Regions from separate parts of the Sinorhizobium sojae CCBAU 05684 genome, predicted to be linked through region 4. Evidence: predicted binding sites of a transcription regulator. Region 4 holds the regulator's gene; each other region holds the start of a gene.

Region 1 (7,598 bases), 1.6 Mb from region 4:
TGCCGGTCGTCACCACCATCGAACCGAACTTGTTGGAGATCGCCATCAGTATCGTCCCGCGCGTGCGGCTCTGCAGGTTCTCCTCGGTAATGCCGGGCTCCGTGCCCTCGAACATATCCGAGAGCGCGTCGAGAAAACCCTCGACCGGCTCTTCGATCGCGACGACATCGTAGCGGCAGCCGAGCGCCTTGGCGCAGGCTTCGGCATCCGTCAGCGAGGCCTCCGACGTATAACGATAGGGCAGCATGACGGTGCGCACGCGCTCCTCGCCGAGCGCATCGACCGCGAGGGCCGCGCACATCGCCGAATCGATGCCACCCGAAAGGCCAAGCACGACATTCTTGAAGCCGTTCTTGTTGACGTAGTCGCGAAACCCCAGCATGCAGGCGCGATAATCCGTCTCCTCGCTTTCCGGAAGGCGCGACTGGTGCCCGTTGGCCGAGACCCAGCCGTCCGAGCCCCTCATCCATTCCGAAATCGAAACCGCCTCTTCGAACTGGCTCATCTGGAAGGCGAGCGATCGGTCGGCATTAAAGGCGAAGCTCGCACCGTCGAAGACGAGTTCGTCCTGGCCGCCGAACTGGTTGGCGTAGATCATCGGCAGCCCGGTCTCGATTACCTGCTTCAGCACGACCTGATGACGCACGTCCACCTTGCCGCGATAATAAGGTGAGCCGTTCGGTGAAAGCAGAATCTCCGCGCCGCTCTCCGCGAGCGTCTCGCAAACGCCGAGCTCGCCCCAGATATCCTCGCAGATCGGGATGCCGATGCGTATGCCGCGGAAATTGACCGGCCCCGGCATTTCGCCGGCGTCGAACACGCGCTTCTCGTCGAATTCGCCGTAGTTCGGCAGATCCACCTTGTCGCGAACGGCGATGATCTTGCCGGTATCCAGCACCGCCACCGAATTGTGCCGGCGCCCGGCTGCCTGGCGCGGAAAACCGACGATGACGCCCGGGCCGCCGTCAGCGGTCTCCTCGGCGAGCGTCTCGACCGCCCGCTCGCAGGCTTTGAGGAATGCCGGCTTCAGGACCAGGTCTTCCGGCGGATAACCGGAAACGAAGAGCTCCGTCAGCAGCAGAAGGTCGGCACCTTGGCGCGCCGCGTCCGCGCGCGCCTCGCGTGCCTTGGCGAGATTGCCGGCAACATCGCCAACGGTCGGGTTGAGCTGGGCCACGGCGATGCGTAGCGTCGAAGGTGCGGCATTCTGTGTGGTCATGGCTGGCCTGTCGATGTTTCGTCAGAAAATGAGTCCGGTGGACACCCCGTTCTATCGTATCCGGCGACAAAAGAACGCACGCAATCGCGGTCAGACGCGGAATAATCTGAATAATTCAGCTTTATCCGCGCGTTAGGCACCAACACCCGTCTTTCCAGTCACCGGAACACAGTAGCCTCTCCACCGGTTCGGCCATTCATCGCCCGTTCAAGATGACGGCAGTATGACAGTAACGTGAAACTTTTGTGAAGCTTGAGAGGCTGTGGCCACGATGAAATCCATCACCGGGACGGATTCCGAAATCTACGCCGAGCGGCCGAGTTTCGCCGCTCGGCACGCCCGGACCCTGGCTGGCCTGCGCAGCGCGTTGCTCTCGCTATTCCTGGCGATAACGCTCGTCTTCGCGATCGAAGCCGTCGGTCGCCACTCCATCTCCGACACGATCGACTTTTTCGCGGATTCGGCGCGCCCCGCCTGGGTGACGGTCGCGGTTTTCTTTCTCGTCCTGCTTGGGCTCGACGCCATCTTCGGCCGTGAGCATAAGGCCACGCTGGTGGTCGCCCCCCTTGCGGTACTCCCGGCCTTCATCAGCCAGCAGAAGCAGGTCTTCCTCTCCGATCCGCTCTACCCGACCGACTTTCTCTTCGGCCGGCAGATCATGGAACTGATGCCGGTACTCGTAAAGGACCGGCCATGGACCGCGGTCGGCTGCGTGGTTGGTCTGCTCGCCGCAATGGTCGTGACCGGCCTGCTCTTGCGATATGCCTGGCGCAACTTCCCGCGCTTGACGCGGCGCGAACGCCTGGCCCGGCTGGCCTTTGCGTTACCGCTGCTCATCGCCTTCTGGAACGTCATGGACTACACGCAGTTCTCGTGGATCCGCGATCGGCTGCGCGTGGTCCCCATCATGTGGGACCAAAGCGAGAACTATCGGCACAACGGCTTTGCGCTCGCCTTCATGATCAATCTGCCGATGGCCAATGTTAGTGCGCCGGCCGGTTACATGGCCGAGGCGATCGACAAGATTCCCGTCAAACCGCTTCCCGCCGGCACGACGCATCGCAGCAAGCCGGACGTGATCGTACTGATGAGCGAATCCTTCTGGGATCCGACCCTTTTGCCGAATGTGACGCTGAAGCCCGATCCGATGCCGACGGTCCGCGCGTTGCAGGGGGGCACCGTCTTCTCACCTGAATTCGGCGGAATGACCGCCAATGTCGAATTCGAAGCGCTGACCGGCTTCTCCAACGCATTCCTGCCCTATGGCAGCATCCCCTATCAGCAATATATCCGCAATCCGATCCCGTCGCTGGCAACCTTCTTCCGCGGCGAGGGCTACGCCGCGCGTGCCATCCATCCCTTCCAGGGCTGGTTCTGGAACCGCACGGCGGTCTACAAGGCCTTCGGCTTCGACACCTTCCGCGACCAGGACAACATGCCGACCATGAAGAAGCGCGGCATGTTTGCCTCGGACGAGGCGCTCACGAAGGAGATTATCCGCCAGGCGGACGCCATGCAGGATCCCTTCTTCTTCTTCGCAGTGACGCTGCAAGGCCACGGCCCCTATGAACCGAACCGTTACGTGAAGAACACGATCGAGGTCGAAGGCAATCTGCCGGAGAAGGACCGTCAGGTGCTCGCCACCTATGCGCAGGGCATCAAGGAGGCCGACGACAGCCTCAAGATGCTGATGGAGTGGGCGGAAAAGCGGGACCGGGAGACGATTATCGTCCTCTTCGGCGACCACCTCCCGCCGCTGCATACGGTCTATACCAGCACGGGCTACATGAAGAATGTGACCGCGGAGCGCAAGGGATCGAAGGACGAGATGAGGGCCGGCCACGAAACGCCGCTTGTCGTCTGGTCGAACAAGACCGGAGCGCAGAAGGACGTCGGCGCCATCAGCCCCGCCTTCCTTTCCTACACGATCCTGAAGCAGGCGGGCTATGAGCACCCCTACTACACCGGTTTTCTCGGCGAAGTGCACGAGCGGTTCCGCGTCGTCGACCGCTACATGCTGCTCCGTGAGGACGGCACCGACGTCGCAGACTGGCAACGCCAGCGGAAGGTGCCGCGATGGCTGCGGGACTACCGTTTCCTTCAGCACGACATGATGTTCGGCAAGCGCTACGGCACCGAACGCTTCTTCGACTCGCATGCCGAACTGTTCGGCGCGGGATCGTAACCCTCGATAAGAGGCGAACCTCCGCGCCCCTCATCACAGCCCCACCCGTCAAGGTCACTGACGGCGTTGTGCGTCCTTTCGGCGAAGGCCGCTGTGGCACGACTGAACGGCACCCCTCCACCGGTTTCCTGTGCAACTCTTCCTGTGTGCTTGGCGGACCCGCATCGGTGAAGTAACGCCTCCGCCGCCGCAACCAATAGGCGTAGTCGTACCGGCCTGCTCCAAAACCACCGCGATAGGTTGAAACAGTGCAGGAAAATTAACGAATGCGGCGCACCCTAGAGATGCAGGAATTCTGAAATGCCAGCAATGATGAACGCTCGGAGCTACCGTCATGTCCGTTCTCAAGAGCTTGCTTGTCGACCGCCGCGCAGCCGCAGCAATTGAGTTCGCGATTGTCGCGCCGCTCTTTTTCATGTGCGTGCTGACATTGATCGCCTACGGCATCTATCTCAGCGCCGCGCACTCCATCCAGCAAATTGCTGCCGATGCTGCACGCTCGGCGATTGCCGGCCTATCCCAGGCCGAGCGGAAGCAATTGGCGACAGATTATATCCAATCCTCGACGATGAATCAGACCTTCATCAAGACGTCGCGAATGAATGTCAGCGTCGAAGACGACGCCAACAATACCAACCAGTTCACCGTCACGGTCACATACGACGCCAGCGATCTCCCCATTTGGGGGCTTTTCACCTTCGCCTTGCCGGATGCGACGATCGAGCGTTATGCGACGATCCGCGTCGGAGGGATCTGACATGGCTCCAACCACGCGCCCCGGTGAAGGCCTTCTCAGATCCAGGAGCGGCAATGTCGGCATCTCGGCCGCATTGGTCATGCCGCTCGTGATCATGTCCATGGGCCTTGGGATCGACTACGGCTATCTCACCCTGCAAAGGCGCGAGATGCAGACCGTCGCGGATCTCGCGGCGATCGTGGCCGCCGCCGACATCGCTTCAGCCGAAGAAGCAGTCCTGGACCATTTCAGGAGCAACGGGCTTGCCTTTGCCGTATCGACACCCGATGGCCTGATGACAGTGGATGGCGAGCGCCTGCCCTGGACCGCCGAAGCTGCGGCCAAGGGCGTCGCAACGCTCGAGCGTGGCCGCTATGTTCCCGACCCCGCGGTCGAGGCCGGTCAACGCTTCATCAGGAACGCCACACCGGCGGACGCCGTCCAGGTGACGATCGAAAAGAAGGGAAACCTTTATCTGGCGGCCCTGTTCAGCAAGCCGCCGGAACTTGGGGTGGTGGGCACCGCCGCACACTCCAAGTTCGCTGCGTTTTCGGTGGGCTCGCGCCTTGCAAGCCTCAATGGCGGCCTGCTGAACGCCGTGCTCGGACAGATGCTCGGAACGAGTATTTCGTTAAAGGCGATGGACTACGAAGCGCTGCTGGACGCGGACATCGACATTCAGCCGCTTCTTAAGCTCGTCGCCACTCGCCTCAATCTGACGGCAGGCTCCTATGAAGACGTGCTGACCGCCAATCTGACGATGCCGCAGCTCATCGGCTCACTGCGGCTCCTCTCCGGTCTCGGCGGCACCGCCGCTTCGGCGCTGAAAAGCATCGAGGTCGCGACGGCGGGGGACAAGCGGACGATCACGCTCGCAAATATCCTGAATATCGATCCGAAGAAGAGCCTGCGTGTCGACGCCGGTTCGGATTGGACCATGCGCGTCAGCGCCCTGCAGTTGGTCTCCGCCGCCGCGGCCGTCACCAATGGCGAGCACCAGATCGCATTTGACGCAACCGCCGGCCTCCCGGGCATCGCCTCGGCGAAGATCAATCTTTCCATCGGCGAGCCGCCGATGGAAACGCCCAGCCACCGGCTCGCGGCACCCGGCGCTGCGGTGCGCACTGCCCAGACCCGAGTGGCGGTCAGGGCCAATATCGAGGGTCTTGCAGCCCTCTCCGGCGTCATGCTCCAGGTCCCGCTTTATGTGGAACTTGCCCACGCGGAGGCGAAACTCGCAGACATACATTGCCTCGGCGGGTCGCCGGAAAATGCCTCCGTCGCCGTCGACGCCGTGCCGGGCGTAGCGGAATTCGCGCTTGGAGAAGTTAACCCGGACATACTGGCAAGCTTTTCGGCCGAGCCCCGCGTTGCTTCGGCGCGGATCGTCGACACCGCTCTTCTCAAGATCGATGCCCTCGCCCATATCACGGCCGAGAATCTGCAGCCTTCCCGCCTCACCTTCAGCCCCAACGAGGTCGCTTCACGCACGGTCAAAAGCGTCTCCACGAAGGATATTCTCTCCTCTACCATGCAGACGCTGCTCGGCGATCTCGACACCCGGATACAAGTGGGCCCTGTCTCGCTTGGAAGCCCGACACTGGTGCGGGAGGCGCTGGCCGAGACGCTCAGTGCCGCCGCGGCCCCCATCGACGATCTGCTTTACAATCTGCTCCTCCTTACGGGCGTGCGCGTTGGAGAGGCCGATATCCGCGTCACCGGCGTCAGTTGCCAACAACCGGTGCTTGTACAATGACAAAAGGACAGATTCAGCGAGCCGTAGGACTTTTGGCAGCACACCTATCGGACTTTAGTCTGGAAACAAATGATGCATTTGGACGTTAGAATATTTCTCGCATGCTGGTTGCATCGAGACTTGGATCACAGGGGCAGTCGACACGTGAAGGGGCACACGCAGTAGATGCAACGGATCGCAGGAAGGGACGTAGGCAACGATAGCGTGCCTGCCTTAACGGCGGACGCATTGCTGCAGAATCTGCAGTATCGCGAGGTACTGCAATCCAGTGCTCGCGTGCTGATTGCCGTGAATGACCTCTTCCCGCGCATGGCGCGCCTGGTTTCGTCGCACCGAAAATGGATGCTCACCCATGCCTCCTATGCCCTGCACCTGGAGCGGGACCCAAACGACCCCGAAACCGGCATTACCGCCGCGCGGCTCCTGAAAATTATGCAGGAGACGGGCGGCGCCAGCCGCAACACGGCGGCGGCTTTCCTTGCGGAACTCGTCACCTATAAGCTGCTGATTCGGGCGACAGGCGGCCACTCCCGACGAACTCGGCCGCTCCAACCGGCCGAAGCAAGCGAGCGTGCCATGCGGCTCTGGTTCAAGAGCCAGATGAGCACGCTCGACTGTCTCGATGGAGGTAGCAGGGAAAGACAGGTCGAAGACGATGGCTCGATCTTCGAACGTGCCCAGCCATTGGCCGCCAGACAGCTGCTTTCAAATCCGGATTGGACCGACCCGCCAGCGGGCGTTGGGGTGTTTGTCTGGGCCGAGTCAGGCGGCGTGATCCTCGACGATCTGATGACGCGACCCGCGAGTCTTGCTCCGAAGTCAGACAGGGTCTGGATCGAGGTCAACCTCGCCAATCTTGCCGAGCACTATCTCGTTTCGAACACGCATGTCCGCCGCCTGTTCGCGCGTGCGGAAGCCGCGGGCCTGATCGGCAAGGGCCAGGATGATCAGCGAGGGCGCTTCTGGCTGAGCGCCCGGCTGATCGACGAATACGCGTCCTGGCAGGCGATCAAGCTCGAAGCACTGGCAAGCGCCTTCGATCAGGCGGTTGCCTCTCGCCCCTGAGGAAGACAATCCCCGTCAATCGCGACCTGCGGCAAAGCGCGGGAGATCGTCGTTAATCTCGTAATAGTCACCCTTGTCGGCGCAAAAGATGTGATAGCCGGGCTCGAGTTCGGTTGCGTTCTCGAATGCTCCGGCCAGTATGGACGTGTAGTCGAGCCCCTCCGCCTTCCAGAACAGGGCGGATCCGCAATGGCGGCAGAAGCCGCGCTGCGCCTCGCCGCTGGAGCGATACCAGGTGATCTGGTCGGCCCCCTCCAGCTCCATGTCGCTGTCGAGCACATTGGTGGCCGCGTAATAGAGCCCCGTCTGCCTCCGGCACTGCGAGCAATGGCAGAAGATCAGCTCCCGCAATTTTCCGCGCGTCTTGAACCGTACCGCGCCGCAAAGGCAGCCGCCTTCGTGGTTGTCCCGCATTCTACTCTCCATGGCAACAAAAAGCCGGGCCAGCTTCCATCGGCCGGCCCGGCCCTGTCAAATTCAGAAGATGCGCTGAAGGTTCAGATATTTTGAACCATTCTGCATACAGCGCCGCGTCTTATCAGACGCGCAAAGGTCGCTGTAGCAGTTTGCAGTGCTGCATGTCTTTGTCCCTTAATCGAGGTCGACTTAAGAGACATGCAGTAGGTCAGCCGTTGAC
Region 2 (7,598 bases), on a different replicon from region 4:
GTGCCCGTGTCGGTGAAGAAGATGGCCGAGATGCCGGCGAGCGGACCGGGGCCGAAGGCGCGGGTAAAAAAGAGCGCCCAGATGAACATGTCCACCGATCGCAGGAAGTCGAACAGCCGCTTGACGGCCTGGTTGGCGAAAAGGCTTGGCGTGATATTCCGCGCCGCCAGGAAGCAGAGCGGAAAGGCGACCAGCGACGCGAAGAGCGTGCCGACGAAGGCCATGACGATCGTCTGCAGGAGCTTGGTCCAGACGTCGAGATGCTGCCACTCGGCATTGTAGAGAATGTTGTTCCAGGCAAGCGAGAGATTGGAGCGTGCAGGATCGATCCGCTCCGCGGAAAGCAAGAGCGCAAACACCTCGCCATAGGACTTCCCAAAGAAGGGCGAGTTGGTGTCGAACAGGAAGTTCGCCCAGCCGAAGAAACGGTTGCGGATCGAGATCTCGTCGCCTTCGACTTCGGCCCAGCCGGTCGGGCCGAAAGAGAGCGTGATTTTTTCGCCCGGTCGCTTCTGCGTCGCCCAGCCGGGCAGGGGGCCTTGCGGTATCACCAGGCCGTCGCCGTCGACCCGCATGGCGAAGGTCTCGCCGGCACGGGTTGCTATAACCAGCTTGTCCGTGACTTCGATGTGCGTCGAGTGGTCATAGGTGACGACGGCACGCGTGACGACCTCCTCGGCGCGGGTCGCGGCCAAATCCGACTCTTCGGCGGAGCTCCGGTCTCCCCCGCGTGGCGCGGCCGGTGCCATGAAATCGAAAGAAGAACTCGCCTTCGGCTTCGGCGTCGCAGCCGCCGCCGGTGTCTCGCCCATGCGCGTGACGGTTTTAGTATCGAGCGCAACCCAGTCGGGGTTTGGATTGGGACCGAGCGGCGAGTTGCGCGGGTAGGAAACGCGCATCGTTCCGTCGCGGGCAATTTCGATCTCGGGGCGAACCTCATAGGATACCCAGTCGGCGAGATAGGTCCCGGCGATACCCCAGTTGCCGTTCGAAAGCACGTGGCCGATAGAGAAGAACCACCAGCAGAAAATCATGTAGAGAAAGACGCCGCCGACCACAGCCGCGAGCCTCAACCGCTCTATCGCGGAGGATTGCAGCAGGTGCGGGTGACGGGCCGCTATGGCTTCCATTTCGCGCACGCTGGGTATGGTCGAGGCAATCATGGCGCGCTCCTATTGGGCAAGTTGAAAGGCCTGGTCGCCGACGAGGCGGCGGCGAAGCCAGGCGGAAAACTGATCGACGGCGCAGATCGCCGTGAAGAGCAGGATGACGATCGCCAGTGTCTTTGCCGGATGGTTCTGGCTGATCGAGAGGCGCAGCAGCTCTCCAATGCCACCGCCGCCGACCGCGCCGATGATCGTCGAGGCGCGGACATTGATCTCGAGGCGCAACAAAAAATAGCTCATGAAATTCGGCAGAACCTGCGGCACGATGCCGAACCAGACGCGCTCGATCCAGTTGCCGCCGGCGGCGCGCAGGCCTTCTTCCGCCTTCATGTCCGCATTCTCGACGACCTCGAAAAACAGCTTCCCGAGTGCTCCGACCGTATGGATCGAAACCGCGGCGATGGCGGGGATCGGGCCGAGCGAAAGGATTGCCAGGAAAAATCCGGCGATCACCACCTCGGGAAATGCGCGCACCACTTCCATCACACGGCGCACGGAACCGCGGATCCACGGATTGGGCATCAGGTTCCGCGCCGCGAGAAAGCACAGAATGAAGCCGAAGAAGGCACCGATCACAGTCGAGAAGATGGCGATGTTCACGGTCTCCAGCATCTTGTGCACGTATTCGGGGATGTAGATGCTCTCGGTGAGATAAAGCCGGCCGTCCGGGTAATCATACTTGAAGCTGCCGTCGTCATGAGGCGACGGCAGGTCGAACATGGCGCGTACAATCTCCGTCCCGTCGTGTGGCATGAGGTCGCCGACGAAATCGAAGAGATGCGGCAGGCGGTCGAAAAACTTGCCGGCATTGGAATCGTTGGCGAACCAGAGCGAGGCAGAGAGCGTCACCGCAAGCGCCGACAGGCCCAGCCAGGTGTAGAGACGCCGGCGGGCGTTGAGCTCTTGCCAGTGACGTTCGATCAGGTTGCCGTTCTCGCTCAAATGCCGGGAAAGCACGGAATTGGCCATGGGATTTCCGGCAGCGCCGGCCTCTGCAACGGGCCCGAGAGGCCCTGACAGTCAAAGGCCGGCCGCTGAGGCGGCCGGCCGGCACGATGGGAATAGCGGTCAGCCGCCGATCGTCGCCTTACGGGCTTCGATGATCGGCTTGTAGAAATCGCTGTCGACTTCGACATAGCCGGTGAAATCGCCGCCCTGGATGGCGGAGAAGCAGGCGGCGTCGGTCTTCGGCAGATCCATCATGAATTGCTTGAACTTCGCCTTCACGTCGTCGTTCAGCGAGGTGCGAATAACGATCGGGCCGTTCGGGATCAGCGGCGACTTCCAGAGTTCGACGAGATCGTTCATGTCGAGGATGCCCTTCTCGACCATCTTGTGCAGATTGCCGGAAGTGTAGCCGTCCTTGAATTCGCCGACGCCCGAACCCCAGGTCGTGCCGGCGTCGAAGTTGCCTTTGACCACTTCGAGCACGAGGTTCTCATGGCCGCCGCCAAAGCCGGTCTCGCCAAAGAATTCCTTGACCGGCGCGCCGATCGCTTCCGGCAGGGTGACGAGCGGAACAAGGTAGCCTGAGGTGGAATCCGCATCAGCGAAGCCGAGCTTCTTGCCCCTCAGGTCGTCGAGCTTGGTGATGCCGGAATCCTTGCGTGCGACCATAATCGAATGGTAGCCGGTCGAGCCGTCGATCTGGACCGTCGTCAGGATCGGCTCGACGGCGTCGGCCTTGGCGAGGTAGATCTTCGCATAGCCGGAGGCGCCGAGTTCGGCATAGTCGAGTGTGCCGCCGAGCAGGCCCTGGATGACGCCGTCGTAATCGGCCGCCGGGAAGAGCGAGACCTTTTCGACGCCGATCGCGGCCGGGAGCTTCTCGACGAGGCACTGGAAGTTGCGCAGGCGATCGGCTTCGTTTTCACCGCCGAGGATGCCGATGCGGAATTCCTTGAGGTCCTCGGCATGGGCCTGCCCGACGAGGGCAAAAAGCGCGACGGCGCTGAGAACAGCTTTCTTCAACATATGGTTCATCTCCCGTTTTCCGGCCGTACCGGATCAGTCTCGGTTGCTAAGAGGTGCCCTTGACGCGGGCGCTCGATCCTGGCGGTTTCAGATGCCGGCCAGTGCCAGCGGCTTCACGCCGGCCGATGCGGTTTCTTCCCGGGCCGCGGCCGCGGGAATGTTGATGCTGGTCGAGGTCATCGATTCCTCGATCTTCGTGTCGGCGCCGTAGATCTCGGCGACCGCTGCGGCCGTCAGCTCCTTCGGCTGGCCATCGAAGACCACGCGGCCATGCGCCATGCCGATGATGCGCTCGCAATAGTTCCGCGCCGTGTCGAGCGTGTGCAGATTGGTGATGACGGTAATGCCGTCCCGCTCGTTGATGTCGCGCAGCGCGTCCATGACGATCTTGGCATTGAGCGGGTCGAGCGAAGCGATCGGCTCGTCGGCGAGAACCACCTTGGGCTGCTGCATCAGCGCACGGGCAATCGCCACGCGCTGCTGCTGCCCGCCGGAAAGGGTGCCGGCCTGCTGCAGCGCCGTCTGTTCGATGCCCAGCCGCTCGAGCGCGCCGATCGCCATGATGCGTTCCTCGCGGCTGAACAGGTTGAGAATGCTCGATACCGTCGAGCGGTGATTGAGCCGGCCGAGCAGCACGTTGGTCAGCACGTCGAGGCGCGGCACAAGGTTGAACTGCTGGAAGATCATCGCGCAATCGCGCTGCCATTGCCGCAGCGCCGCCCCTTTCAGCGAGGACACCTCGCGCCCCCCGAACTCGATCGAGCCAGAGGACGGGTCGACAAGACGGTTGATCATGCGCAAGAGCGTCGACTTGCCCGCACCCGAGCGGCCGATGATGCCGACCATCTGTCCTGGAGGGATGTTGAAACTTACCGAACTGACGGCAGTCTTCTTGCCAAACCGGCGAGTGACATCCTTCAACTGAAACATGGGGCGCAGGTCCTCTCTTGCAGGGAGACCGATATCGGTATGTCCCCTGCCATAGCTGCGCTTCGTGAAGGTCAAATGTCAGTTTGTTGTAGGTTCTGTTAAAGTACGGGGAATCCGCCGTCTGGATGCGCAAGTTCGGCTGTCCATCGATGATGGAGGATTGGCGTCCGATCGCCAGTCTTGCCAGACTCCGGCGGAACAGCGGATCAGCGCGCTGCCGACCCACAGACAGATTTCACGGGAAGCGGAATTCCAAGCGATCGACTCACCTTGGCCCGAAAACCGCCGAGGGCTTCACATGCAGGTGAATTCACCTGACTACAAAAGCTTTTACAGCGTCGGGCGGCCTTCAAGACGCCCGACGCTGCAAGTCTTTGAGTCTGCGCATCGCGCCTTCGGGAATGCGGGTCCGATTTCGGGCCGATGCTTTAACGCTTCAAAGCCCGGTCGAACACGCGTGAGAGCCGTTCGGCAAAGGCACGCGGGTTCTCCGGCTTGTCGCCGTCGAGGACGCGTGCCTGATCGAAGAGCAGGTTCACCGCGTCTTCGCGGAAGGTCTGGTCTTCCGACGGGCTGGCGGCGAGTGCCGCGATCAGGGCGTGGCCGGGATTGATTTCGAGAATGGGCTTTGCCGCATCGTCGATACGACCGGCTCCCTGCAGCATCTTCTGCAACTGGCGGTCGGGGCCGTGCTCCGGTGCCACAAGGCAGACGGCGCTTTCCGTCAAACGGTCGGAGGTCCTGACATCCGAGACAGCCTCGCCGAGGGTAGTCTTGGCAAAGGCCACGAAGTCGGTCACCGACGGGTTTGCTTCGGGCGAGGCCGCGGCTGCATCGTTCTCCCTGGCAACGGCTGCGAGGTCGGCTGCGCCCTGAGTTATCGACTTGAAGGGCTTACCTTCGAAGTCGGGCGCCGTCGTTACCCAGAAACTGTCGACGGGATCGGTCAGGAGCAGCACCTCGATCCCACGAGCGCGGAAGCCCTCGAGTTGCGGCGAGGCTTGCAGTTGCGCAAGGTTCTCCCCGGTCAGGTAGTAGATTGCCGCCTGGCCGTCCTTCATGTCCTTGACATATTCGCTCAAGGCGCGCGTTTTGTCCTCGGCAGCGGTCGTGCGGAAGCGGGAAAGCGCCAGCAGTTGGGCCCTCCGCTCGAAGTCCTCGTAGATGCCTTCCTTGATGACGCTGCCGAAGTTTTCCCAAAGCTTGGCGAAGGCGTCCGGGTCGCTGTCGATGAGCTTTTCGATGCTCGTCAGCACCCGGTTCGTCAGGCCCTTGCGGATATTGGCGAGAAGAGGGCTCTCCTGGATCATTTCGCGCGAGACATTGAGCGGCAGGTCGGCCGTGTCGACCAGTCCCCGCACGAAGCGCAGGTAGCGCGGCAGCAAGTCCGCTTCGTCGGTGATGAACACGCGCTTGACGTAAAGCTTCATGCGGCCCTTGCGGTCGGGGTCGAAGAGGTCGAAGGGCTTTGAGCCCGGCACGAAAGCAAGCGCCGTATATTCGTGGCGGCCCTCTGCGCGGAAGTGCACGGTCAGCGCAGGCTCGTCATATTGCCCCGCGACGCCGCGGTAGAAGTCCGTATAATCTTCCTTGGAAATCTCGCTCTTCTGCTTGGTCCAGAGCGCCGTGCCATCGGCGACCTGCGCCGGCTCGGCTCCGGGCTTTTCCACGATAGAAATCGGCACCGGCACATGGCCGGATTGATCCTTGACGATGCGTTCCACCGTCCAGCGCAAGGTGTAGGTCTTGGCATCATCCTTCAGGTGCAGGGTTATCCGCGTGCCGCGGGCCGGCGCATCGGCAAGGTCGACGGCGGAAACCGTATAGCTGCCCTTGCCCTCCGAAGCCCAGTGCCAGGCTTTGTCCGAACCTGCGCGGCGGGAGACGACGTCGACATTGTCGGCGACCATGAAGGCGGAATAGAAGCCGACGCCGAACTGGCCGATCAGCTGTGCGCCATCCTTGCTCTGGGCGGCTTCGACACGCTCCATGAAGGCGCGTGTGCCGGAGCGGGCAATGGTGCCGAGGGACTCGACGAGTTCATCGCGGGTCATGCCGATGCCGTTGTCCTCGACGATGAGCCGGGCGTGCTCCTCGTCAAGCGTCAATACGATGCGCGGGGTCGGATCGCTGCCGAGGAGGTCGGGTGCGACGATCGCCTCGTAGCGAAGCTTCTCGCAGGCGTCCGCCGCGTTCGAAATCAGTTCGCGGAGAAAGACATTCTTGTCGGAGTAGACGGAATGCACCATCAGGTGCAGCAGTTTCGCCACGTCGGCTTCAAATACGTGCTTCTCTACGGACATTTCGACTTCACTCATCGCGTTGCGGACCTCTTGAAATCGCGTTTAAAGTTGCGAGGGGCGACATCCATTCAGGGTGGCTGATCCCGCTCCGTCGTTTGCGGCCCCAATTGGCAAGCCGCAGCAAGAATTTCAAGGGGCGTGCGAGGGGGACCGCCGGCTCAGATATTCCCCATGCAGAGATACTTCATCTCAAGATAGTCTTCGAGCCCGTGGCGGGAGCCTTCGCGGCCGATGCCGGACTGCTTGATGCCACCGAAGGGAGCGGCTTCGGAGGACATGCGCCCGGTATTGATGCCGACCATGCCGTATTCCAGCGCCTCGGCCACATGCCAGACGCGCTTCAGGTTCTCCGCGTAGAAATAGGCGGCGAGGCCATAGATCGTGTCGTTCGCCTCGGCCACCACCTGCTCGGCGCTGTCGAAGCGGATGATCGGTGCAATCGGGCCGAAGGTCTCTTCCTGAGCGACGCGCATCTCGTGCGCAATGCCGGTCAGCACCGTCGGTTCGAAAAAGGTACCCTTCGTCCCGATCCGCTTGCCGCCGCAGCGAAGCTCGGCCCCCTTCGCGAGCGCGTCGGCGACATGCCCCTCGATCTTCTCGATCGCGTGGCCGTCGATCATCGGGCCGATCGTGATGCCGGCGGAAAAGCCGTCGCCGACGGTCAGCTCGCGCACCCGCGCGACGAACTTCTCCGCGAAGGCATCGTGCACTGCCGCTTGTACATAGATGCGGTTCGCCGAAACACAGGTCTGGCCGGCATTGCGGAACTTCGCCTGGATCGCACCGTCGACCGCCGCATCGATATCCGCGTCGTCGAAGACGATGAAGGGCGCATTGCCGCCGAGCTCCAGGCTGACTTTCTTGATCTGGTCGGAACATTGCCGCATCAGCAGCCTTCCGACCTCGGTCGAGCCGGTGAAGCTGATCTTGCGCACCTTCGGATTGCTGCACAACTCGCGCCCGATCGGCGCTCCCTCGGCGGCATAGACGAGGTTGAGGACGCCTTCGGGGAAGCCCGCTCTATCGGCAAGCGCGAACATCGCGCCGGCAACGAGCGGCGTCTGCTCGGCCGGCTTCAAGACGATGGCGCAGCCGGCGGCGAGTGCAGGCGCGATCTTGCGGGCAACCATCGAGGCCGGAAAGTTCCACGGCGTGATGGTGCCGACGACGCCGACTGGCTGCTTGATGACGAGCATGCGGCGGTCGTTGGCGGGGGCGGGAAAGG
Region 3 (7,598 bases), 620 kb from region 4:
TTTCCTGCCGGCGCCGCGCTCCGGCGAAGATGTCGTCAACCTCAAGAATATCCACAAGGCCTATGGCAGCCGGACGATCTATGACGGGTTCGACTTCATGGTGCGCCGGCGCGAGCGCTGGTGCATCATGGGCATCAACGGCGCCGGCAAGTCGACACTCTTGAAGCTCGTCACCGGCACCACCACGCCGGACAAGGGCAGCGTGGCGCTCGGCGCCAGCGTCAAGCTCGGCTATTTCGCCCAGCACTCCATGGACCTGCTCGACGGCGACAGCACCATCCTGCAATGGCTGGAGGAGCGCTTTCCCAAGGCCGGCCAAGCGCCGCTTCGGGCGCTGGCCGGTTGCTTCGGCTTTTCCGGCGATGACGTCGAGAAGCGCTGCCGCGTGCTCTCCGGCGGCGAGAAGGCGCGGCTGGTGATGGCCGCAATGCTGTTCGACCCGCCGAACTTCCTCGTCCTCGACGAGCCGACCAACCACCTCGATCTCGATACGAAGGAAATGCTGATCAAGGCGCTCTCGGCCTATGAGGGCACCATGCTGTTCGTCTCGCACGACCGCCGTTTCCTGTCGGCACTCTCCAATCGCGTGCTGGAGCTCACACCGGAGGGCATCCAGCACTATGGCGGTGGATATGCCGAATATGTCGAGCGCACCGGACAGGAGGCGCCGGGCCTGCGCGGGTGACGGGCTGCGCTTGCGCCACCTGCGTCAGCGGGGTTACAGCCGTGCGTCCTTTGGGACGCCGGCGTACACGGCAGTAGCCTAATTTGGTCTGGCATATTCTTTTCCCCCTCATGCCTGTGCTTGTCACAGGCATCCAGCAGCGCCTCGTCTGCGGCGCGGAAGAGTCTTTTCAGCCCAAGGACTTGGGCTGGCTGGATTCCTGTGACGAGCACAGGAATGAGAGGCGGAGGGAGCCTTGCCCCTGCCAACCGGCGAGGCATCAGTAGGCTGATGTCGTGTACTGTGGTTAGGACGTGAGAGGCGGTTGCGTCTGCCCTGCGGCCCGGGCCAAGGGCCGGCTGCACATTCGAGCCGCCCTATTCTCCGCCAGCGCCTGCCGCGCCCAATCCGCCCAGAGCTCCGCCGGCGGCAGCCAAAACCAGCCGCCGGCCTCGTCGCCCACCACTTCCGCCTTGCCGGCCGCGGCACAGGCCGCGGTCAGCAGACAGATCCACGCCGCCCGCCTTTCATGGTCGCGCTCGACCGTGAGCCTCTCGAGCATGCGCTCGTCGTTCCAGCCGATGAACTGCAGCAGCTCCGCGAACACTCCGCTCTCGATCGCATGATCGTACAACCAGTCGAACTTCTTGCGCTTCGCCGCCTTCGACAGGGCAAAGCGCTCGTCCCCGAGCAGAACACCGAGAAAGGCATTGGGAAAGGCTTCGATGATCGCCGCGCCGGGGATGACGGATTGGCCGATCGGTGTTGCGGCGGCGAGGTGGCTGACCTGTGCGGCCGTCTCGGCGGCGGCCTTTCTCAAGGCGCGGCCGTAGCCGTGGTGGCTGAGGCCCGGTTTGCAGCGCGTCTGGAAGGCGCCGCGGATGAAGAGGCGTTCGCAGAGGCGGGCGAGGTCGTCGGGAGCGTCCGGCGGCGTCAGCGGGCCGTCGATGGCGATCACTGAAAATGTCGTCGCGGGCGGGATCTTCTGCTGTCGGCGCTCCCAGTCCGTGTAGGTCCTCGCGGCGTCCACCTCGCCGGCTACGCTCCAGGCGATGCCGGTGGTCGGCCGCGATTGCGAAAAGCCGACGTCGATGCCGAGCAGTCTGTCGAAGCTCATACCTTGCCCTTCCTTGCCGGCATTACCGCGGCACACGCGCATGGGCCAGTAACCCGCCGTCGCGCCACTCGCATCACGCCCCCGCATTCTCCCGCAGCCACCGCTCCAGTGCCGCGATCACCGCCAGCCGCAGGCTCGCATGGCGGCCGAGGGCGCGGGCGAGCGGGCGGCCGTCGGGGGCGAAGCCCATTTCGTGCATCACGTCGTCCGGCGTGATCTTGCGTCGCGCCATGGTCGCCCTGATCTCCGCGATTGCCGCGGGAAGCAGATAGCGGCCGCTGGCGATCGGCGTCTCTCCCGGTCGCGCCCCCGCGGATCGGGAGCCGGCCGCGCTTTCGGGAAGGGCGCCGATCGCGCCAAGCCAGGCGAGAAAGGCGTCGCGTTCGGCCTCCGTCGCCTTCGCCCAGGAATTCTTCAGCTTTTCGAGCCGGCTTCGCTCGGGCTTGAGCCCGGCGAGGACGAGGGCCTTGCGCGGCGAGGGAATCCGGCCGGCGAGGAGCGCATCGTGGACGTCCGGAAACTCGGCCTTCAGCCGCCTGAGGTCGTCATCGCGCTTCTTCGCCATTCTCGCCTTCCGATCGGGATTTTGTGGCACGCCCTGTTCAGACGCGCGAAAGTCGCTGTAGCACTTTGAACGGTCGCATGTCTTTGTTCTTGCATGGGGGTTCTTGCATCGGGATCGACAAGGAGACATGTGGGGAGGTCCAAATTCTGCCCCTCAAGCTCTGCACAAGTCAGCCCTCCTAAAAGCATTTGCAGTCAGGTGGAATCACCTGCCGTCGCACAATGCGGCAAAAACAAAGTGAGAGCGGCGGCGCGAACGCATGTGAGCGCATCCCGCTCTCGCGCCGATGAGCCGCAATGGGCGCGGCCAAGAAGGAGACGATGGATGTCCAACGACGTGGAACATTATAGCGACCCGCAGGAAGCGATGATCGCCCAGTTCCTCATGAACAGTGACGGCGACGAACTGACGGATATTCTCGTTGCCGCACTCGAAGACGCCTTCCGTATCCTCGGCGAAGAATTCCAGACGATACATTGAGCGCCCGGAGCGGCGGGCATTTGAATAAAGCGGGGCGATTGTTGTAGAATAGGCTAAAAGCGACTTCTGGCGCATCGGTCCCCGGAACCGGTTTTCGGAAAGCTCGATGCGCAGATTCAAAGTATTTCAGCGACCTTTGCGCGTCTGAAAAGACGCGCGGCGCTGCAGACTCCAATCGGGAAGACGCCGATGTCTATGGTCAAATCAACCGCGGTCCTGGACTCCTCCGCCATCCACGACGTCGCCTATGACGTGCGCCATCGCACCTTGACGATCTGGCTACTCGGCAATCGCCGGCCCCTACCACTACCTCGATGTGCCGCAGCAGGTCTATGAGGAACTGGTGCATGCGGAGTCCGCCGGCCACTACTTCAACCAGCACATCCGCCACCATTACAAATGCATGCATTGAAGATAGCTGACCGGCGCCCTGTTCACGGAACTGTCGCCAAACCGTCGGAATAGTTTCATGCCGCTGTCAAGCCGCTGACATGCGGCGCGCCAAAGGTCCGCTCGCGAGAATCGATCGATCGCGAGATGGCACCGGAGGCAGAGTTTGTCGGCTGTTCGAGACAGGCTAACGCGGCGTTCTTTCCTCTTTTCGGCCGGCGCGGCGGGGCTTGCCGCTTCCTCCGGGCTTGCGACGCCCTTCTATGCCCGCGGCCATGGCCGGCCGGAATTCCTGCATGGGGTTCAATCCGGCGATGTCGATACGCGATCGGGGATGATCTGGACGCGGGTGGACCGGCCGGCGCTGGTCTCGATCGAATATTCGACGACCGAGAGCTTTGCCGATGCCGTCCGGCTTGCCGATGTCGACGCGACGCCGGCGAGCGATTGCGCGCTCAAATGCCGGCTAAACGATCTGCTGCCGGATCAGGACATCTTCTATCGCTTCACCGCGGCCGATCTTTATGACGGCAACCGCGTTTCCGAGCCGATCGTCGGCCGCTTCCGCACCGCGCCTCTCCGCCGCCGCTCGGTGCGCTTCGCCTGGTCGGGCGACACGGCCGGCCAGGGCTGGGGCATCGACGAGGTCGGCATGAAGACCTATTCGACGATCAGCATGCATGAGCCGGACTTCTTCATCCATTCCGGCGACACGATCTATGCGGACAATCCGATGCCGGACGAGATCAGGCTCCGCGACGGCGGCCTCTGGAAGAACCGGATCGTGACGCCCGAGAAGCGCGACGTCGCCCGCACGCTCGACGAATATCGCGGTCAGTGGAAATACAACCTGCTCGACGCGCATGTGCGCGGGCTGAACGCCGCCTGCCCGACCTTCTATCAGTGGGACGATCACGAGGTCTTGAACAACTGGTCGGCTTCGACAAACCTCAGCGACGATCCGCGTTATCCGGAGAAGGATATTGCCGTCTACGCATCGCGTGCGGCGCGCGCCTTCCATGAGATGACGCCGATCCGCAGCTTCCCGGCGCAGCCGGGGCGGATCTTCCGCAAGATCGCCTACGGGCCGCTGCTCGATGTCTTCTTCGTCGACCTGCGCTCCTATCGCGGCCCGAACCAGGGCGTAGGGGATGGCGGCCTCTTCGGCTGGCGGCAGGCCGATTGGCTGAAGCGGGAGCTTGCGGCGTCCAGCGCCACCTGGAAGGTGATCGCCTGCGACATGCCGATCGGCCTCGTCGTCTGGGACGATTATGCGCAGAAGCGCGGCTCGGATGCGATCGCCAATGGCGACAATGGCCGGCCCGGAGGCCGCGAGACGGAATTTGCCGATCTCCTGCGCTTCATCCGCAACCGGGCCATCGACAACATCGTCTGGCTGACGGCCGACGTGCACTATACGGCGGCGCATCACTACGACCCGTCGCGCGCGGCGTTCAAGGATTTCCTGCCCTTCTGGGAGTTCGTGTCGGGGCCGCTCCATTCCGGCACCTACGGGCCGAAGGAGCTCGACAGGACCTTCGGTCCCGAAGTCCGCTTCATCAAGGCCACGGGCGGCGGCATCGACAGCAACCTGCCGCCATCGGCAGGGCTGCAATTCTTCGGCCTCGTCGATATCAGCGGCCAGACGGGCGAGATGACCGTCAGGCTCATGGACCGGCAGGATCAGGAGCTCTGGTGGGTGACGCTCCAGCCGGCGGCCGTTGCATGACCCACGCCTTTGCGCAACCCTCATCTCACGCGCCGGCCCCCTTTCGCTCCTGCGAAAAAACCTGTATGAGCCCGGCAACTGAAAAAGCGGCGCCCGCCTTGTCGCGCGCCCAGAACTTCCGAGATTAAGGTATGAGCATTCGTAACATCGCGATCATCGCGCACGTCGACCATGGGAAGACCACGCTTGTCGACGAACTCCTGAAGCAGTCGGGCTCGTTCCGCGAGAACCAGCGCGTCGCCGAACGCGTGATGGATTCCAACGATCTCGAAAAGGAACGCGGCATCACCATTCTCGCCAAGGCGACCTCGGTCGAGTGGAAGGGGACGCGCATCAACATCGTCGACACCCCCGGCCACGCGGACTTCGGCGGCGAGGTCGAACGCATTCTGTCGATGGTGGACGGCGCGATCGTGCTGGTCGATGCCTCCGAGGGCCCGATGCCGCAGACCAAGTTCGTGGTTGGCAAGGCCTTGAAGGTCGGCCTGAAGCCGATCGTTGCGATCAACAAGATCGATCGGCCGGACGGCCGCCACGAGGAAGTCATCAACGAAGTCTTCGACCTCTTCGCCGCGCTGGATGCGACCGACGAGCAACTCGACTTCCCGATCCTCTACGGTTCGGGTCGGGACGGCTGGATGAACGTCAATCCCGAAGGTCCAAAGGACCAGGGCATGGCACCGCTGCTCGATCTGGTCCTGAACCATGTTCCCGAGCCGACGGTGGCGGAAGGACCGTTCCGCATGATCGGTACGATCCTCGAGGCCAATCCCTTCCTCGGTCGCATCATCACCGGCCGCGTCCACTCCGGTTCCGTCAAGCCGAACCAGGCCGTGAAGGTGCTCGGCCAGGATGGCAAGCTGCTGGAATCCGGCCGTATTTCCAAGATTCTCGCTTTCCGCGGCATCGAGCGTCAGCCGATCGAGGAGGCCCACGCCGGGGACATCGTCGCAATCGCCGGCCTCACCAAGGGCACCGTCGCCGACACCTTCTGCGATCCTTCCGTGGCCGAGGCACTGACGGCCCAGCCGATCGATCCGCCGACCGTCACCATGTCCTTCATCGTCAACGATTCGCCGCTTGCCGGCACCGAGGGCGACAAGGTGACGTCGCGCGTCATCCGCGACCGGCTGTTCAAGGAAGCGGAGGGCAACGTCGCCCTGAAGATCGAAGAGTCGTCGGAGAAGGACTCCTACTTCGTTTCCGGCCGCGGCGAATTGCAGCTTGCGGTGCTGATCGAGACGATGCGCCGCGAAGGCTTCGAGCTCGCCGTTTCCCGTCCGCGCGTCGTCATGCACAAGGACGAGAGCGGCCAATTGCTGGAGCCGGTCGAGGAAGTCGTCATCGACGTCGACGAGGAATATTCCGGCGTCGTCGTGCAGAAGATGTCGGAGCGCAAGGCCGAGATGGTGGAACTGCGCCCCTCCGGCGGCAACCGCGTCCGCCTTGTCTTCTTCGCGCCGACCCGCGGCCTCATCGGCTATCAGTCGGAACTCCTGACCGACACACGCGGCACGGCGATCATGAACCGCCTGTTCCACGACTACCAGCCCTACAAGGGCGAGATCGGCGGCCGCGTCAACGGCGTGCTGCTCGCCAACGAGCCGGGCGAGGCGGTCGCCTATGCGCTCTTCAACCTCGAAGATCGCGGCCCGATGGTGATCGAGCCGGGCGAGAAGGTCTATGAGGGCATGATCATCGGCATCCACACTCGCGACAACGACCTCGAAGTCAACGTCTTGAAGGGCAAGAAGCTCACCAACATGCGCGCCGCCGGCAAGGACGAGGCCGTGCGCCTCACGCCGCCGATCAAGATGACGCTGGAACGGGCGCTCTCCTGGATCCAGGACGACGAGCTGGTGGAAGTGACGCCGAAGTCGATCCGGCTCCGCAAGCTGCATCTCGACCCGCACGAGCGCAAGCGCTTCGAAAAGGCGCGCACCGCAGGGGCGGCGTAAGCCGGCTTAGGGAAAAGGGCGGCCCCTCATCCGGCTGCCGCCACCTTCTCCCCGCTCCTCGGGGAGAAGGCGTATGCCGCATGCTTCGAGCTCCCCTTTCCCAGGTTGGACGAGGAGAGAAGCAGCAGGTACGGCCTCGATAAGGGCAGGCGCTCGCCGCGAGTCCCTTCTCCCCGCCCGCGGGCAGCGGGATGAGGGGCCTTTCCGCTGGAAAAGCGACGTCATGGTGACTCGCAGCCGAAAGAATGCTAAAGCGCCTCGCAAATTCGGCCCCCGCGCCCATGAAGCGCATTGAGGCTCGCCAAATTTCAATTCGCGCATCGGGACTTGAACCGGAACAGCTTTCCGGCCCTTGGCTTTACGACAGGACATCACGAGCATGCCGGCCACGGAGATCTTGAACAGGAACATCGTCAAGACGCCTGAAGTCAGCGCCGTGCCGCGGACGGAGAAACCGTCGCTGATCGGCATCTCGCGCGAGGACATGGCGAAGGCGCTCGTCGACAAAGGCGTGCCGGAGCGACAGGTGAAGATGCGCGTGAGCCAGCTCTGGCACTGGCTCTATGTGCGCGGCGTCTCCGACTTCGACCACATGACGAATGTCTCCAAGGACATGCGCGAAATGCTGAAAGAGCATTTCACCATTGCGAGGCCGGAGATCGTCGAGGAGCAGGTGTCCAATGACGGCACGCGGA
Region 4 (7,598 bases):
GGCGAAAACACCGACTTCCCGACCCCCGTCGTCGAGTCCGGTGGTTCGGGCGCGGGCCGCAAGAAGCTCTGCGAAGGCGTGGGCGAGAACACCGTCGACATCGCCAACTCCTCCTCGCGCATCAAGCAGTCGGACATCGACAACTGCGCTGCCAACGGAGTCCAGGAAATCCAGGAAGTCCGCATCGGCTACGACGGCATCGTGTTTGCCTCGGAGATCAATGGTCCGGAATATGCCTTCACCCCTGCCGATTGGCACGCCGCTCTGGCCGCCAAGGTCGTGAAGGACGGCCAGCTCGTCGACAACCCCTACAAGGCCTGGAACGAAATCCGCGCCGAGCTGCCGGCTCAGCCGATCCTTGCTTTCATCCCGGGCACCAAGCACGGCACCCGCGAAGTCTTCGACGAGAAGGTCATCATTGCAGGCTGCGAAGAGAACGGCACGTATGAAGCGCTCAAGGCCGCCAACAATGGCGATGAGGATGCAGCTGAGAAGGCCTGCATGGCTCTGCGCACCGATGGCGTTTCGGTCGATATCGACGGCGACTACACCGAGACGCTCGCTCGCGTCGACGCCAACAAGAACGGTATTGGTGTCTTCGGTCTGTCCTTCTACCAGAACAACACCGACAAGCTGCGCGTCGCCACCATGAACGGCGTGTCGCCGTCGGTCGAGACGATCGCTTCCGGGGAATATCCGGTTTCCCGTCCGCTGTACTTCTACGTGAAGAACGCTCACCTGGACGTCATCCCGGGTCTGCAGGAATATGTCGAGTTCTTCGTGTCGGACGAAATGGCTGGTCCGGACGGCCCGCTGGCAGCCTACGGCCTGGTCTCCGATCCGGAACTCGCCAAGACTCAGGAAGCAGTCCAGGCACGCAAGCCGATGGGCCCGCTGAACTAAATCTTGAAAATGCCTGGCGGCGCAATGATTGCGCCGCCAGTCGTCAACCTTGTCAAAGGATGCGGGCAGGATGAGTGTGAGCATCATTATCCTTGTCGTGCTGGCGCTTTCAGCACTCGGCTATTTCCTCGGCAGGCGGCGCGCCCTGTCTCTTGCAGCCGAGAGCGGCGGAAAACTTCACTCCCTTCCCGGCTACTATGGCCAGACGGTCGCTCTGTTCGCCGCGGTGCCGGCCTTTCTGCTCCTGATCGCCTGGCTGTTCGTCCAGCCGGTGGTTATCGACGCCCGCGTCGACGGCATGATCCCGGACAGTGTCATCCCCGAAGGTGGCGCCCGAAGCCTGGTCATATCGGACGTTCGCCGCATCGCCGGCGGTCTTGATGCGGTGCTTGCCAGGAATGCTCTGGACGAAGGCGCCCTCATCGATGGCAGTGTGGATTTCTCCACCATCCGCGACCGCCTCGCCGAAGTCGGCATCGCGCTCGGAAACGACGTTCCGACCGAAGTCTTCGAAGCTGCAAAAGTCTATCGCCAAGACACCAAGGTCGGCTCGACCGCAATGGCCATCGCCGTCATCGCCCTCTCCATGGGGCTTGGGGCATGGTCCTTCATGCGCATCCGCCCCGATTTGCGCGCCCGCAATATCAGCGAGGGCTTTATCAAGTCCCTTTTGATCGGTTCGTCGACGATTGCGATCCTGACCACCGTCGGGATCGTCGCATCGCTGGTCTTCGAGAGCATCAACTTCTTCAGGATGTATCCGGCGTCCGAGTTCTTCTTCTCGACCGTTTGGAACCCGCAGTTCCGCGGCGGTTCGGAACTTGGCATCCTGCCGCTGCTATGGGGCACGTTCTACATTTCGCTGATTGCCCTCCTGGTGGCTGTCCCGATCGGTCTTTTGATCGCGATCTACCTTTCCGAATATGCGAGCAAGTCGCTGCGGAGTGTCGCCAAGCCGGCGATCGAGGTCCTCGCCGGCATTCCGACGATTGTCTACGGTCTTTTCGCGCTGATCACCGTCGGTCCTTTCCTTCGCGACTGGTTTGCCCAGCCGCTTGGCCTCGGCAGCTCGTCCTCCTCGGTGCTGACTGCAGGTATCGTGATGGGCATTATGATCATCCCGTTCGTCAGCTCGCTCTCCGATGACATTATGAACGCGGTGCCGCAGGCGTTGCGCGACGGTTCCTACGGCCTTGGCGCGACGCAATCCGAGACGATCAAGAAGGTCATTCTGCCGGCAGCCTTGCCGGGAATCGTCGGCGCCATCCTGCTGGCGGCCAGCCGCGCGATCGGCGAAACGATGATTGTCGTCCTTGGTGCAGGCGCGGCCGCGAAACTCGACCTCAATCCCTTCGAAGCGATGACGACGGTGACGGTGAAGATCGTCAGCCAGCTTACCGGCGACACCGAATTCGCCAGTCCCGAGACGCTGGTCGCCTTCGCCCTCGGCCTCACCCTCTTCGTTTTCACGCTCGGGCTTAACGTGCTCGCCCTCTACATCGTTCGCAAATACCGGGAGCAGTACGAATGACCGACGTCTCCGTTTCAGCCAATCGCGAGACAGTATCGCGGTCAAAGTCTATCCTGACTGTAGACGCGCGGACCCGCCGGCGCCATGCGGCGGAAGCCCGGTTTCGGCTGATGGGCAAGATCGCGGTTGCGATCAGCATTCTCGCGCTCGTCGGGCTGCTGGCATCCATTCTCTCGAACGGACTGTCTGCCTTCCGGCAGACCTACGTCACTCTGGACGTCTACCTCGATCCGGCCAAGCTGGACAAGCAGGGCAATCGCGATCCTGAGGCTATCGCCAAGGTCACCACCTTTTCTTACGCGCCCCTGATCCAGAAAGCGCTGACCGACGCCATGGCTGCAAAGGGCATTTCCATCGAGGGCTTGAACGCCAAGGGCGCGTCCGAACTAATTTCCAAGGAAGCCCCGGCCAACCTGCGCCGCTATGTGATCGCGGATCCGTCGGTCATCGGCGACACAGTGTCTTTCGATCTCCTCGCCTCGGGCCGTATCGACGGGTACTACAAGGACCGCGTGACGATGGAAAGCGCGCAGCTCGACCGGAACGTCTCCCCGGAGCAGCTGATGCTCGCCGACGAGCTGAGGCAGGCCGGGATTCTCACTACAAAATTCAACTGGGATTTCTTCACAGCGCCTGACGCGTCCGACACCCGTCCCGAAGCGTCCGGTCTGGGCGTAGCCATTCTCGGCTCGGCTTACATGATGCTGATCGTGCTGGTCCTGTCGCTGCCGCTCGGCGTGGCTGCCTCGATATATCTCGAAGAGTTCGCACCGCAGAATCGCTTTACCGATCTCATCGAGGTCAATATTGCGAACCTTGCCGCCGTCCCCTCGATCGTCTTCGGTATCCTCGGTCTGGCGGTGTTCATCAACTTCGTCGGGCTGCCTCAATCGGCTCCGATCGTCGGCGGTCTCGTGCTCACTCTGATGACTCTTCCGACGATCATCATTGCCACGCGCGCTGCGCTGAAGGCAGTGCCGCCCTCGATCCGTGACGCCGCACTCGGCGTCGGTGCATCGAAGATGCAGTCCGTGTTTCACCACGTTCTGCCGCTCGCCATGCCGGGAATCCTGACCGGTACGATCATCGGTCTTGCCCAGGCCCTCGGCGAAACGGCACCGCTGCTGCTGATCGGCATGGTCGCCTTCGTTCGCGAATATCCCGCAGCGCCGCCGGAAGGCTTTTTCGACCCGGCTTCCGCCTTGCCGGTTCAGGTCTATAACTGGACGCAGCGCGGCGACCCTGCCTTCGTGGAGCGTGCTTCGGGTGCAATCATCGTGCTGCTGGTGTTCCTGGTCGCAATGAACTTGATTGCAATCATACTTCGCCGCCGCTTCGAGCGTCGCTGGTAGAAAGGAGCGCTATGATGAACAATATGTCCGCTATGACTACGACGATGAAGACGAAGGCTGCCACCATGAACCCATCGAAGATTTCCGCCCGCGGTGTGCAGGTCTATTATGGCGACAAACACGCCATTAAGGACGTCGACATCGAGATACATCCCCGCTCCGTAACCGCCTTCATCGGCCCGTCCGGTTGCGGCAAGTCGACCTTCCTGCGGTGCATCAATCGGATGAACGACACGATCAGCAGTTGCCGGGTCGAGGGCCATATCGCAATTGACGGCGAAGATATCTACGATCCGAAGGTGGATCCGGTGCAGTTGCGCGCCAAGGTCGGCATGGTCTTCCAGAAGCCGAACCCCTTCCCGAAGTCGATCTACGAAAACGTCGCCTACGGTCCACGCATACACGGCCTGGCCTCCAGGAAGTCGGACCTCGATGACATTGTCGCCTCCGCCCTTCAGAAAGCCGGCCTTTGGAACGAAGTGAAGGATCGCCTGGACGCTCCGGGTACCGGCCTCTCCGGCGGCCAGCAGCAGCGCCTTTGCATTGCTCGCGCCGTCGCCGTCAGCCCGGAAGTCATCCTCATGGATGAACCCTGCTCGGCACTTGATCCGATCGCCACCGCCAAGGTCGAGGAACTGATCCACGAGCTTCGCGAGAACTTCACCATCGTTATTGTAACCCACTCGATGCAGCAGGCGGCACGCGTGTCGCAGCGTACGGCGATGTTCCACCTTGGCAATCTGGTTGAAGTGGACGACACCGATAAGATCTTCACCAATCCGGACGACCAACGCACGCAGGACTACATCATGGGCCGGTTCGGCTAAGCGGAACCGCTCGCATACGCCCGCTAACCTGTTGGAACCGATCGAGCGCGTTCCCGAGGAATAGAAGATGACTCATCCACACATCATGTCCGCCTTCGACGAAGAGTTGAAGTATCTCACGCGCCGTATCTCCGAGATGGGTGGGCTGGCCGAGCAAATGGTGGCCGACTCCGTGCGGGCACTGGTCAATTCCGACTTGGCGCTCGCCCAGAAGGTCATTTCGGACGATGCCATGCTCGACGAGGCCGAACGCCAGATCGGCGAGAAGGCGATCGTCACCATAGCCAAGCGCCAGCCCATGGCCGCGGACCTGCGCGAAATCATGGGCTCCATCCGCATTGCGGCCGACCTGGAGCGCGTCGGCGATCTTGGCAAGAACACGGCGAAGCGCGTGATCGCGGTAGCCGGCTCTGGAATTCCGCGCAAGCTCGCGCGGGGCCTTGAGCATCTGGCCGAACTCGCTCTGGTCCAGCTCAAGGAAGTACTTGACGTCTTTGCTTCCCGCTCGCCGGAGAAGGCAAACAGCATCCGCCAGCGGGACGAAGAGATCGATGCGATCTACACGTCGCTTTTCCGGGAATTGCTCACCTATATGATGGAGGACCCGCGCAACATCACACCTTGCACGCATCTTCTTTTCTGCGCCAAGAACATCGAGCGGATCGGCGACCATGCGACCAATATTGCCGAGACGATCTACTATATGGCGACTGGTGCCCAGCCGCAGGGCGAGCGGCCGAAGGACGATACGACAGCGACAATGGGGTCGGTGACAGACTGAAGCGGAGAAGGAGAGGGGGGCGCCTTTCAACTGATGGATTGAGGCAAGGAGTTGTAGCTTAGATGTTGCCGAAGATAGCTGTTGTTGAAGACGAGGAAGCATTGAGCGTATTGCTGCGCTACAACCTCGAAGCCGAAGGCTTCGAGGTCGATACGATCCTTCGCGGCGACGAGGCTGAAATCCGCCTGCAGGAACGGCTGCCCGACCTCTTGATCCTCGATTGGATGTTGCCAGGCGTCTCCGGCATCGAGCTTTGCCGCAGGCTCCGACAAAGGCCGGAAACGGAGCGTTTGCCGATCATCATGCTGACGGCGCGCGGCGAGGAGAGCGAGCGCGTGCGGGGGCTCGCAACCGGCGCCGACGACTATGTCGTCAAACCATTTTCGACGCCGGAACTGATGGCGCGGGTCAAGGCGATGCTCAGGCGCGCCAAACCGGAGGTCCTGTCGACGGTGCTTCGCTGCGGCGACATCGAACTCGATCGCGAGACGCATCGCGTCCATCGCCGCAGCCGCGAGGTCCGGCTCGGACCGACGGAGTTCCGGCTGCTTGAGTTCCTCATGTCTTCGCCGGGACGGGTGTTCTCCCGCTCACAACTGCTAGACGGCGTCTGGGGCCATGACATCTACGTCGACGAGCGCACGGTCGACGTCCATGTCGGCCGCCTGCGCAAGGCGCTGAACTTTTCAAACATGCCCGACGTGATCAGGACGGTGCGCGGCGCCGGTTATTCGCTCGAAGGGTAGGCTCCAATTCAATGCGAGTTGCCAAGAAAAAAGGGCCCGTGGGGCCCTTTCAGCGTTGCTTCGTGATCGAGATTTTTCGAGATCGAACGTCAGCGGATGCGCCGGCGTTCCGCCGAAGGCTGGTAGGCAAGCCGCGCATGATAGCTGCAATAGGGCGAGGATTCCGGCGAGTCGTTGCCGCAGAAGTGAAACTCCTCCTTCAGCGGATCACCGATCGGCCACTTGCACGTCCGCTCGGTGAGCTGCGTCAGCTCCAAGCGGCGCGACATCGGCACGACGATATTCGCTGCGAGTTCGAATTCCTGTTCGGCCACCAGGTCGACGGCGACCTCTTCTTTGAGGACCGTCGCACCGGAAGGGCGGGCGACAGTGCGGGTGACGGCGCGAGCGGCGTAGTTCGGTGCACGCGGCGCCGAGGTCGTCCGCTTGGGACGCGCGGGCGTGGTGGTCCCTCCCGCCTTTGCGCGGCCCGGCAGGCTCAACCGGTGTACCTTGCCGATGACGGCATTGCGGCTGACGCCGCCCAATTGCGCCGCAATCTGGCTGGCGCTCAGGCCCTCGGACCACAGCTTCTTCAGTTTCTCGACCCGCTCGTCCGTCCAGTTCATATCTGCACTCCCCGTTCTCGGCGTTGGGATGGCAGAATCCATCACCGTCCCCCCAGAAAAAACCTGGAGTTACAACGCGATAACCATTTTGGTGACTAGGTCCGCCGCATGCGTCTAGTAATTAAATCTTAACCTACCGGCAGGGTGACTCCGTGGCAAGAGTCGCTGGAATCGCGCCGAATCGATTTCGCAGTTTTCCCCAACTTGCTGTCTCATAGTTGCATTTTTGCAAGCCCCGTGACGCGAATTTTTCGCACTACGGAATCTGCTCTCCCCGAGCGGCCGCAGGCCTTGGTTTTGTTGACATTGCGCTGCGAAATAGGAATAGTGCCAGCGCCGCCGAAAGGCGGCATTTTGATTTTTTTCAGGCAGACAATCGAACAGTCCGATAGTGATGCCGAGGAAGGAGAAGCCCAAATGGCCGCAACAACGCCGCTCTACGACACCTATTTGCGCGCGCCGTTGCGTTTCGAGCGAGGTGAGGGCGTCTGGCTGGTCGCCGAAGACGGGACGCGCTATCTCGATTTCGCCGCCGGAGTCGCCGTCAACTCGCTCGGCCATGCCCATCCGCATCTCGTCGAGGCGCTGAAGGCCCAGGCGGAGAAACTCTGGCACGTTTCCAATCTCTATGACGTTCCGGGGCAGGAAAGCCTTGCGCGGCGGCTGACGGCGGTCACCTTCGCCGACCGGGTGTTCTTCACCAATTCGGGCGCCGAGGCGCTAGAGTGTGCGATCAAGACGGCGCGCCGCTACCATTTCGCCAAGGGTCATCCGGAGCGGTTCCATATCATCACGTTCGAGGGGGCCTTCCACGGCCGCACCATCGCTACGATCGCCGCCGGCGGTCAGC

The links. Region 4 encodes PhoB, which activates phosphate uptake and scavenging genes when phosphate is short. Its sites were predicted from a motif close to TGTCATNNANCTGTCAT; they were not measured.
Region 1: a site for PhoB is predicted at 1,432-1,448, ahead of SJ05684_RS08370 (LTA synthase family protein). Genes of this name have one in related genera too.
Region 2: a site for PhoB is predicted at 4,135-4,151, ahead of phnC (phosphonate ABC transporter ATP-binding protein). Genes of this name have one in related genera too.
Region 3: a site for PhoB is predicted at 3,270-3,286, ahead of SJ05684_RS15485 (alkaline phosphatase D family protein). Genes of this name have one in related genera too.

What each region holds. Positions count from the first base shown of each region.
Region 1 covers NZ_CP023067.1:1,704,403-1,712,000, forward strand. Annotated here, with positions in the region: gene SJ05684_RS08365 (NAD+ synthase) at 1-1,219, opposite strand, end outside; gene SJ05684_RS08370 (LTA synthase family protein) at 1,491-3,404, shown strand; gene SJ05684_RS08375 (TadE/TadG family type IV pilus assembly protein) at 3,739-4,161, shown strand; gene SJ05684_RS08380 (pilus assembly protein TadG-related protein) at 4,163-5,896, shown strand; gene SJ05684_RS08385 (hypothetical protein) at 6,062-6,961, shown strand; gene SJ05684_RS08390 (GFA family protein) at 6,977-7,375, opposite strand; gene SJ05684_RS08395 (class II 3-deoxy-7-phosphoheptulonate synthase) at 7,587-7,598, opposite strand, start outside.
Region 2 covers NZ_CP023068.1:1,134,285-1,141,882, reverse strand. Annotated here, with positions in the region: gene phnE (phosphonate ABC transporter, permease protein PhnE) at 1-1,163, opposite strand, end outside; gene phnE (phosphonate ABC transporter, permease protein PhnE) at 1,173-2,135, opposite strand; gene phnD (phosphonate ABC transporter substrate-binding protein) at 2,235-3,140, opposite strand; gene phnC (phosphonate ABC transporter ATP-binding protein) at 3,228-4,070, opposite strand; gene htpG (molecular chaperone HtpG) at 4,499-6,388, opposite strand; gene SJ05684_RS22895 (NAD-dependent succinate-semialdehyde dehydrogenase) at 6,532-7,598, opposite strand, start outside.
Region 3 covers NZ_CP023067.1:3,168,374-3,175,971, forward strand. Annotated here, with positions in the region: gene abc-f (ribosomal protection-like ABC-F family protein) at 1-685, shown strand, start outside; gene SJ05684_RS15465 (DUF429 domain-containing protein) at 972-1,781, opposite strand; gene SJ05684_RS15470 (hypothetical protein) at 1,855-2,346, opposite strand; gene SJ05684_RS15475 (hypothetical protein) at 2,671-2,826, shown strand; gene SJ05684_RS30435 (KTSC domain-containing protein) at 3,170-3,238, shown strand; gene SJ05684_RS15485 (alkaline phosphatase D family protein) at 3,383-4,945, shown strand; gene typA (translational GTPase TypA) at 5,077-6,903, shown strand; gene rlmN (dual-specificity RNA methyltransferase RlmN) at 7,283-7,598, shown strand, end outside.
Region 4 covers NZ_CP023067.1:119,844-127,441, forward strand. Annotated here, with positions in the region: gene SJ05684_RS00580 (substrate-binding domain-containing protein) at 1-903, shown strand, start outside; gene pstC (phosphate ABC transporter permease subunit PstC) at 974-2,434, shown strand; gene pstA (phosphate ABC transporter permease PstA) at 2,431-3,786, shown strand; gene pstB (phosphate ABC transporter ATP-binding protein PstB) at 3,831-4,613, shown strand; gene phoU (phosphate signaling complex protein PhoU) at 4,681-5,394, shown strand; gene phoB (phosphate regulon transcriptional regulator PhoB) at 5,457-6,140, shown strand; gene SJ05684_RS00610 (GcrA family cell cycle regulator) at 6,230-6,748, opposite strand; gene SJ05684_RS00615 (aspartate aminotransferase family protein) at 7,166-7,598, shown strand, end outside.